One region of the Bradyrhizobium sp. 930_D9_N1_4 genome, then DNA from elsewhere that is predicted to be linked to it. Evidence: predicted binding sites of a transcription regulator. Region 1 holds the regulator's gene; the other holds the start of a gene.
What was found. The regulator LexA, encoded in region 1, represses DNA repair genes until DNA is damaged. The targets are predictions, from matches to a motif close to TGTTCNNNNTGTGTTCNG.

Region 1 (4,866 bases):
TGGCGGTGTCGCGCTGGGTGGCTTCATTGCCGGGCGCGGTCGGCCGCATCCCGGCCTTCGGCATCGTGCCGCTGATCCTGGCCAGTCTCGGGATCATCGTGATGGGCCTGCTGCGCACCCCGCTGCGATGGTCCGGCGCGCTGGTGCTGCTGGCTGCGATCGCCTGGGGGCTATCAGTGCGGCAGCCCGACGTCCTGATCGCCGGGGACGGCCAGAGCGTGGCGGTGCGTGGCGAGGACGGGCGCCTGCATCTGATCAGGGCCGGCAAGGACAGCTTTCTGCTGAAGGAGTGGCTGGCTGCGGACGCCGATCCGCGCGACGCCGGCAGCGCCTCGCTGGCCCATGGTGTGTCGTGCGACGAGGCCGGCTGCGTGACGCCGCTCGCCGACGGCCGCCTGGTCGCGCTGGCCTTGCGCATCGATTCCCTGGCGGATGATTGCAGCCGTGCCGCGCTGGTGGTGACGGCGCGGCCCGCGCCGCCGGATTGCGCGGCGATGGTGGTCGATCGTCCACGTCTCGCTGCCCAAGGCGCGCTCGCGCTGACACGGCGCGGCGACGGCTTTGCGGTCCAGGCGGTGAAAGCCAGAGGCACCGACCGTCCGTGGTCGCCGGCGATCGCAGGCGAAGCGGATTTCGACGGAAGCCTTACACCGAAGACGGCTGCGCCTCGCAGCAGGGACGCGACGCCATCGGAAGCCGACTTGCAGGCTGAGGATTGAGCGGACCTGCTACAGGTACCAGACCAGCATGGCGTCGAGCCCTGTGCTCCCGATCACCGGCAGGGCCACCATCCGGCTCAAGCCGGCCGCGCGGGCCTCGGAGCCTGCGATCGAGCCGTCATGCGCGAGGTCCTCGTTGAGCGCGGGCATGCCGGTGACCCAGGCCCCGCCGATGCTGCCTTCGCCTTTGGCAATCGATTTCGTTTCGTAGAGCGCGGCGAGGTCGGTCTGCGCGCTGCAATCGCCGGCGCGAAAGATCAATGCCGAACGAGCCTCGTTCGGGACCCAGATCTCGAAGCGTCGTGCGATCGGGGTTGCCTGCGCCGACAGGAAGGTTAGCACCCAAGTGTGGTCATTGCCGGTCCGGTAGGGGACGCCGACGCCGAGATTGATGCCGATCTTGGCGGCGTCCTCCCAGCGCAGAAAGCTCTTGGCGTCGTGCAGGTCCCTGATGATCAGCGGCAGGCCGGCTTTCCAGGTGCGGCCGGGCAGGCCGAAGCCGCGCGGAAATTTGGTGTGGCGGGAGTTGAATTCGAACATCTCCGCCGCGCCGTAATAGCCGTCGACGAGTCCCATCTCGTGGGAGATTTCGGCGTCGTTGTGCCAGAGCTCGATCGCGCCGACATGGGCCTCGTCGTCGCCGCAGAACAGCACCATGACGGCCTGCAGGAATTCGCCGGCAAACAGCGGCACGGCCACGCCGCAGGTGAGGCCAGCCGCGAGCGCCTGATCGGTTCGCTTGAAATAGGAGTTGGCGAATTTGGTGAGGATCACGGGGTGGCCGCTTGCCCAGGCCTTGCCGGGAAGGCCCTCGTCATATCCGAAGCGCAGAGTCTCGCTCATGGTCTTGAAGGCGGAGAGGCCCTCGTCGCCGTAGAGGCCGCCACCGAATTCCAGCCGCATGCGCGTCCGGTCGGGCACCCAGAGTTCAACGACGCGAATGAAGGTTTTCATCGAACGTGTCCGCCGCCTCAAGCCCGACCAGCATCGGCTATTTGCTTGCGAAACGGACGTTCAAAATTCAGGCAGGACAGCGCAAACTTCGTGCGGCGGGAGCTGTGTCGGCGTGGCCCGCCCCATGGGGTTTCGCGGGACACAAGTGCCACCATCTCGCCGGCCTCGGCCGGCGATGGCGATTTCAATCCTCACCCCGACCTCTCGGCCGGAGATGCTGTCTCAGCCGATCGGCAGGCGCGGGGTCGTTGGCCGGCCGTCGGAGATGATCTGCGGTTTGTGCTCGCGCTCACCGGTCGGCAGGGTCACCGGCAGTTGCAGCACGGTCGCGCGCTGGCCCTCGACGAGCTGCGTCACCAGCACATATTTGCCGTCGGGAAATTCGATTGCGTCATGATGGCGGTCGGGGATGTGCGGATCGATCTTGCCGAACTTGCCGACACGCGAGTTGATCGTGCGTGTCCAGATCCAGCGATTGTCGTAGCGGACGTTGTCGGCGAAGGCGAGCTCCGTTCCCGGCAGCAGGCAGACGGCGATCGTCGGATCGGCTGCGGAGGCAAAGCCGCGCGTCGAGGTGCCGCGGAAGTTCGTCGAGACGATGGTCTCGCCGACCTCTGCGGGACGCGATGCGATGGCGTGCAGGCTGTAGTCACACATCGGGGGTGCTCCTCATTCCGGGATAGCGACCCGCGTCTCCTCTCGAGGCGCAGGCCTCCATCAGAGTGGAAGCATCGAAGCGTCTGCCCGGTTGTAGGCAAATCTGCGGCTCGCCGCCGCAGCCGCGATCACATTATCGAGGTCACTGGGAACAAGGCCCGCTCACACGCATGCGAGAGTCGCGTCTCAGCGCCCCGCAGGTGCCGACCAGCCCGAATATGGCCAGCCCGGCTGCGATGGCTGCGCGGCGGCATCGTGGGCGTTGCGAACCTGTGTGCGCATCGCCGTCTCCTTGCGGACATGGTGCCGCGATGGCGTGGCGACGGCTTGCGACGCTGATGCTGCGACCAGCGCCGCCGCGACTGTCCTGAAGATGATCTTGCGCATGATTTCTCCTCGAGACCTTAAAGCCTGCGAAGCGATGCTGCTTCGCGCGGGCGTGCCGAGGATCTAGCGCTGGAGGAGAGGCCGGATAATCTGCGCGAAACTAGAAAGACTATCCAGCGGGAGCGGACAATCGTCCGCTCCAATTGTTGATCGCGATCGTGGATCGCGTGAGCGCGGGTGGGCCAAGCGCTTTCGAGATCAGTACTTGCGATACAGCCCGATCAGCTTGCCCTGTATCTTGACCCGGTTGGGCGGCAGGATGCGCACCTCATAGGCCGCGTTGGCGGGCTCGAGCGCGATGGAGGCGCCGCGGCGGCGGAAGCGCTTCAGGGTCGCTTCCTCGTCGTCGATCAGCGCCACCACGATGTCGCCGGTATCGGCGCTCTCGTTGCGCTGGATCAGCGCCATGTCGCCGTCGAGGATGCCGGCTTCCACCATGGAATCGCCGCGCACTTCGAGCGCGTAATGCTCGCCCGAGCCGAGCATGTCGGGCGGGACGCTGATGGTGTGGCTGCGGGTCTGCAACGCCTCGATCGGCGTACCTGCCGCGATCCGGCCCATCACGGGCACCGCGACGGGGCGCTCGCCCTCGTCGGCGGACGGGCTGGAGGTCGTGCGCACCTTGCCGAGATTGCCCTCGATGACGCTCGGCGTGAAGCCGCGGCGGTTGCCGGCAGCGGCCTGAAGCTCGGGCAGCTTGATCACCTCGATGGCGCGGGCACGGTTGGGCAGGCGACGGATGAAGCCGCGCTCCTCGAGTGCGGTGATCAGGCGATGGATGCCCGACTTGGAGCGCAGGTCGAGCGCGTCCTTCATCTCGTCGAAGGAGGGCGGCACGCCGCTTTCCTTCAGCCGCTCGCTGATGAACCGCAGGAGCTCGTATTGTTTGCGCGTTAACATCTCGACCAAAATCCCCCGGTTGATGTCGTTCGATTCCGAGACGCTGAATTCAGCGATAAGCCGCTACATGCTCGAAACAAATCATGAACGGACACTATATGTTCGATACATGTTCCGCAACTGCTTAATTTACCGTGAACGCGACAAAGTTCGCGGAACGCATGCGAACGACGCGATCAGACGGGCAGTCGCAACACCTCGCAAGGCGAGCCTTGCTCGGCCTTCGGCGCGAACGGTGCGCGCACGAGAAGTGCCTGTGCCGCAGCGAGATTCGCAAGCAGCGAAGAATCCTGGTGATTGACCGGAAGGGCGATCAGCGCACCGTCGTCGCGCCACGCGAGGCGCGCGCGCAGGTAATCCTCGCGCTGGTCATTGGCGCCGACATCGCCGCCGAGCACGGCGCGTTCGCGGCGATGATGAATCGTCGAACGGCCCGCGAGCGCGCGAATCAGCGGAACCATGAACAGGAAGCCGCAAACGTAGGATGATACGGGATTGCCGGGGAGGCCGATCACGCGCATCGGACCGAGTTGCCCATTCATCATCGGCTTGCCCGGCCGCATCGCGATCTTCCAGAACGCCATGGAGATACCTTCGTCCCTGAGCGCCTGCTGCACCAGATCATGGTCGCCGACCGAGGCGCCGCCGGTCGTGATCAGGATGTCGGCGCCGCTCTCCCGCGCGCGGCGGATGCCCGCGCTGGTGGCTTCCAGGGTGTCGGCGGCAATTCCGAGATCGACGGTGTCCGCGCCCTCGCTGCGGGCGAGCGCGTGCAGTGCGTAGCCGTTGGAATAGACGATCTGGCCATGGCCGGGCGTGGTGCCCGGCATCACCAATTCATCGCCGGTGGCGAGGATCGCGACCTTCGGACGGCGGCAGACGGGCAACAGCGGGTAATTCATGCCGGCAGCGAGGGCGAGGTCTCGCTCGGTCAACCGGATTCCCTTGCGCAGGAGCACATCGCCCTCGCGAAAATCGACGCCGGCTGGGCGGATGTGCCGCCCCGTCAGCGCCGCTTCCTTGATCGTGATGCGCTTGCCGTCGGCGACCGTGTCCTCCTGGATCACGACCGCATCAGCGCCATCGGGGACGACGCCGCCGGTGAAGATCCGCACGGCTTCGCCGGCGCCGACCGATCCCGCGAACGGCCGGCCTGCCGCGACCTCGCCGATCACGGTGAGCGTGGCATCGACTTTCGCCGCGTCGACGGTGCGCACCGCATAGCCGTCCATCGCCGACATCGCCTGCG
Region 2 (4,866 bases), 2.4 Mb from region 1:
GATTTCGACGATCGACTCAACCTGCATCTCGACCTCGTTCACCGCGAACAGATCCTGCACCGGCTCGACGGTCCAGGGCATGTGCCTGGCACGGGCAGCCGCAACGGGGGCGAAGAAGCTGCGGTGGTGGATGGTGGGGCCGAGGCGGTTGAGCGCGTCGAGATGCTCGGGGACGCCGTAGCCCTTGTGCTGCTCGAAGCCGTAGCCCGGGCAATCCTGCGCCAGCGCGCACATCAGCCGGTCGCGCGTCACCTTGGCGACGATGGACGCCGCTGCGATCGACAGCACGATACCGTCGCCGCCAATCACGGCCTCGCAATCGCAAGCCGTGTCGAGCCGGTCGCGGCCGTCGACGAAGACATGCCTGGGCGCCTCGGGCAACGCCACCACGGCGCGCTTCAGCGCCCACAGCGAGGCGCGCAGGATGTTGTCGCGGTCGATCCGGGCGCGTGAGGCAACCGCGACCGAGACCTGCGCGGTGGCGCAGATCCTGTCGAACAATCTTTCGCGCTCCTCGGCGGTCAGGCGCTTGGAATCGTCGATGCCGCGCGGGATGCGGTCGGGATCGAGAATCACGGCAGCCGCGACCACGGGACCGGCCAGAGGCCCGCGGCCGGCCTCGTCGCAGCCGGCGACCGGCCAGATGCCGCGCTTGATCAGCACCCGCTCGCGGCGGAAGCTGGCCTTTGCAGGCGCAGCTTTTGTCGCAGCGGCCTTCTTTGGTGCGTCTTTGGCCGGCTTCCTGGTGGACTTGTTCCGAATCATGGCCGGGATCGTGCGCAAGCAGCCTCGCCAGCGCAACCGGGAACCCCGCGCAATTCCCGCTATTCAGGCAGGCCCCTACTCCGCCAGATGCACCCGCCGGTCCTCGCCGACCTCGATGCCGGGCGCGACCACGACTTCCCAGGGATGGCCGTCGGGATCGGCGAAATAGCCGGAATAGCCACCGTACTCGGTCTCGTGCGCGGCCTTCACCAGTTTGGCGCCCTTGCCAAGCGCGAAAGCCAGCACCGCATCGACCTCCTCGCCTGTCCGGCAGTTCCAGGCGAGCGTCATGCCGCGGAAGCTCGTTGGCCTCGGATTGTCCGGAAGCTTGGCATCGGCGGCGAGCTGATCCCAGGGGTACAGCGCGAGCACCGGACCGCCGGTGTCGTAGAAGGCGACGGCCTCGCCTGTGACCTTCAGCCGGCGCGAGAAGCCGAGCGCGTCGTAAAAGGCGATGCTGGCGCGGATGTCGCTAACGCCGAGCGTGATGACGGTCAGCCGCGGCACCGGGGCGGGAAGTTCCTTGCTCATGTTACGCCTTTTCCAATTCCCGATCAGAACTTGCCCGATCAGAACAGGTCGAGCTGATCGCCGTTCCGCTTCGGCCTGGCAAAATGGTCCGTGGTCAGCTTCGAGCGCCGCTTGTTGAGGCCCAGCCTCTCGCAAGCGATCTCGAAACGGCGGCCGATGGTCCAGGCCATCGGGCCCGTACCCTTCATCCGCTCGCCCCATTTGGCGTCGTAGTCGCGGCCGCCGCGCATGTCGCGGATCAACGTGAAGACGTGGCGATAGCGGTCCGGATAGTTCGCCATCAGCCATTCGCGGAAGAGATCGCGCACCTCCAGCGGCAGCCGCAGCAGCACGTAGGAGGCTTCCTTGACGCCGGCATGCGCAGCGGCATCGAGAATGCGCTCGATCTCGGAATCGTTCAGCGCGGGGATCACGGGCGCGACCATCACCGTGGTTGGAATGCCGGCGTCCGAAAGCTGCTTCAGCGCCTCCAGCCGCTTCGGCGGCGTCGAGGCGCGCGGCTCCATGGTGCGCGCCAGCTTCGGATCGAGCGAGGTGACGGAGATCCCGACCTTGGCGAGATTGCGCTTGGCCATCCGCGCGAGAATGTCGATGTCGCGCACGACGAGTGCAGACTTGGTGACGATGCCGACGGGATGGCCGGCCCGCTCCAGCACCTCCAGAATGCCGCGCATGATTTTGCGGTCGCGCTCGATCGGCTGATAGGGATCGGTGTTGGTGCCGATCGCGATCATTCGCGGCTCGTAGCCGCTGGCGGCGAGCTCCTTCTCGAGCAATGCCGGTGCATCCGGCTTCACGAACAGCTTCGACTCGAAGTCGAGCCCCGGCGACAGGCCGAGATAGGCATGGGTCGGCCGCGCGAAACAGTAGACGCAGCCGTGCTCGCAGCCGCGATAGGGATTGATCGAGCGGTCGAAGCCGATGTCGGGGGATTCGTTGCGGGTGATCACCTTGCGCGAGGTGTCGATGCCGACACTGGTCTTGAACGGCGGCAGCTCTTCCAGGCTCTGCCAGCCGTCGTCGAAAGCGACGCGGGCCTCGGCCTCGTAACGGCCGCTGGCATTGGACTGGGCGCCCCGCCCCCGCCTGCGCTGCTTGTCGATGGCGACCGCAAGCTCGGGAAAATCAGAGTCCGCACCCGCCGGCTCGGAGGGCGCCGTGACCGGCGGGTGCTTGAGAGCATGAGATGCTGCTGGACTCATGAAGCCAAGATAGCACGCCAAAGGAACAAATCAAGAACGCAAACAAAAAATACGAAAACAACCCCATGCACAGTAGAGCTGCCCAAACTTTGCGCGCCCCTTCTTGACCTCACGCAACATCACCAACGTCGCGATTTCGTTTGATGGCGCCGAAGGATCGATCGCGCCAGAGCCGGGTTGGTGCCGATCGTTGCGTGAAGGGTCGGCACAACATGACAAATCAACGACAATCAGCATTGGGGAACAGCGACCTCGACCGCCTCGACCGCTACTGGCGCGCCGCGAACTACCTCTCCGTCGGGCAAATCTATCTGTTGGACAACCCATTGCTGCGCGAGCCGCTGCGGCCCGAGCACATCAAGCCGCGTTTGCTCGGCCATTGGGGCACCACGCCCGGTCTCAACTTCATCTACGCCCATCTCAACCGCGTCATCCGCGCGCTCGACGTCAGCGTGCTCTATGTCTGCGGGCCCGGCCACGGCGGCCCCGGCATGGTTGCCAACACCTATCTGGAAGGCAGCTACAGCGAGATCTATCCCGACATCGCGCGCGATGCGGATGGACTGCGAAAACTTTTCAGACAGTTCTCCTTCCCCGGCGGCATTCCGAGCCATGCGGCGCCGGAAACGCCGGGCTCGATCCACGAGGGCGGCGAGCTCGGCTACGCGCTGGTGCATGCCTATGGCGCGGCGTTCGACAATCCCGATCTGATCGTCGCTTGTGTGGTCGGTGATGGCGAGGCCGAGACCGGCCCACTCGCGGCGTCCTGGCACTCCAACAAGTTCCTCAATCCCGCCCATGACGGCGCGGTGCTGCCGATCCTGCATCTCAACGGCTACAAGATCGCCAGCCCCACAGTGCTCGGGCGCATGCGCGACGGGGAAATCCGCGATCTCTTCCGTGGGTTCGGCCACGAGCCGCTGTTCGTCGCGGGCGACGATCCCAAATTGATGCACCAGGTCATGGCGGATGCGTTCGACGTCGCCTTCGCCAGCATCCGCTCGATCCAGCAGCACGCCCGCGATGGCCGCAAGACCGTCGAGCGGCCGCGCTGGCCGATGATCGTGCTGCGCAGCCCGAAGGGCTGGACCGGCCCCAAGGAGGTCGACGGCAAGAAGGTCGAAGGGTTCTGGCGCGCGCATCAGGTGCCCGTCGCGAGCTGCCGCGAGAACCCGGCGCATCTGGCAATTCTCGAAGACTGGATGCGCAGCTACGAGCCGGAAAAGCTGTTCGACAGGAGCGGCGCGCTCATCCCTGAGCTACAGGCACTCGCGCCCGCAGGCATCCGCCGCATGGGCGCCACTCCGCATGCCAATGGCGGCCTCTTGAAGAAGGAACTGAAGCTGCCGGACTTCCGGGAGTTTGCAGTCGAGGTGCAGCAGCCCGGCGGCGTCACCGGCGAGGCGACGCGCGAGCTCGGCAAATTTTTGCGCGACGTCATCCGCCTCAACGCGCACGAGCGAAACTTTCGCATCATGGGTCCGGACGAGACCGCGTCAAACCGGCTCGATGCGGTGTTCGAGGCAACCGAGCGGGTCTGGATGGAGCCGATCGAACCCTACGACGTGCATCTTGCCCAGGATGGGCGCGTCATGGAGGTGCTGAGCGAACATCTCTGCCAGGGCTGGCTCGAAGGCTATCTGCTCACCGGCCGCCACGGCTTCTTCTCCTGCTACGAGGCCTTCATTCACATCGTGGATTCCATGTTCAACCAGCACGCCAAATGGCTGAAGGTGACGCGGCATCTCAGTTGGCGACGTCCGATCGCCTCGCTGAATTATCTGCTGACCTCGCATGTCTGGCGACAGGACCATAACGGCTTCAGCCATCAGGACCCCGGCTTCGTCGATCTCGTCGCCAACAAGAAGGCCGACATCGTCCGCATCTACTTCCCGCCGGACGCCAACACGCTGCTGTGGATCGCCGACCACTGCCTGCGCACCTACAACAGGATCAACGTGATCGTCGCCGGCAAGCAGCCGGCGCCGCAATGGCTGTCGATGCAGGACGCGGCCACGCATTGCGATGCCGGCATCGGCATCTGGACCTGGGCCGGCAGCGAGGACGCCGGACAAGAGCCTGATGTGGTGATGGCCTGTGCCGGCGACGTGCCGACACTGGAGACGCTGGCCGCCGTCGACCTCTTGCGCAAGGCCCTGCCTGACCTGAAGATCCGCGTCGTCAATGTCGTGGACCTCATGACGCTGCAACCGAGAGAGCAGCATCCGCACGGGCTTTCGGATCGCGATTTCGATAGCCTGTTCACGACAGACAAACCCGTGATCTTCGCCTATCACGGCTATCCTTATCTGATCCACCGTCTCACCTATAACCGCACCAACCATGCCGGCCTGCATGTGCGCGGCTT

Region 2: a site for LexA is predicted at 2,520-2,537, ahead of AB7532_RS08360 (PA0069 family radical SAM protein). Genes of this name have one in related genera too.

Annotation. Positions count from the first base shown of each region.
Region 1 covers NZ_CP197236.1:4,206,789-4,211,654, reverse strand. The annotation lists gene AB7532_RS19820 (ComEC/Rec2 family competence protein) at 1-719, shown strand, start outside; gene AB7532_RS19815 (GAF domain-containing protein) at 729-1,673, opposite strand; gene AB7532_RS19810 (hypothetical protein) at 1,896-2,330, opposite strand; gene AB7532_RS19805 (hypothetical protein) at 2,517-2,717, opposite strand; gene lexA (transcriptional repressor LexA) at 2,916-3,617, opposite strand; gene AB7532_RS19795 (molybdopterin molybdotransferase MoeA) at 3,794-4,866, opposite strand, start outside.
Region 2 covers NZ_CP197236.1:1,799,338-1,804,203, reverse strand. The annotation lists gene AB7532_RS08370 (ribonuclease HII) at 1-765, opposite strand, end outside; gene AB7532_RS08365 (VOC family protein) at 841-1,296, opposite strand; gene AB7532_RS08360 (PA0069 family radical SAM protein) at 1,335-2,498, opposite strand; gene AB7532_RS08355 (phosphoketolase family protein) at 2,711-4,866, shown strand, end outside.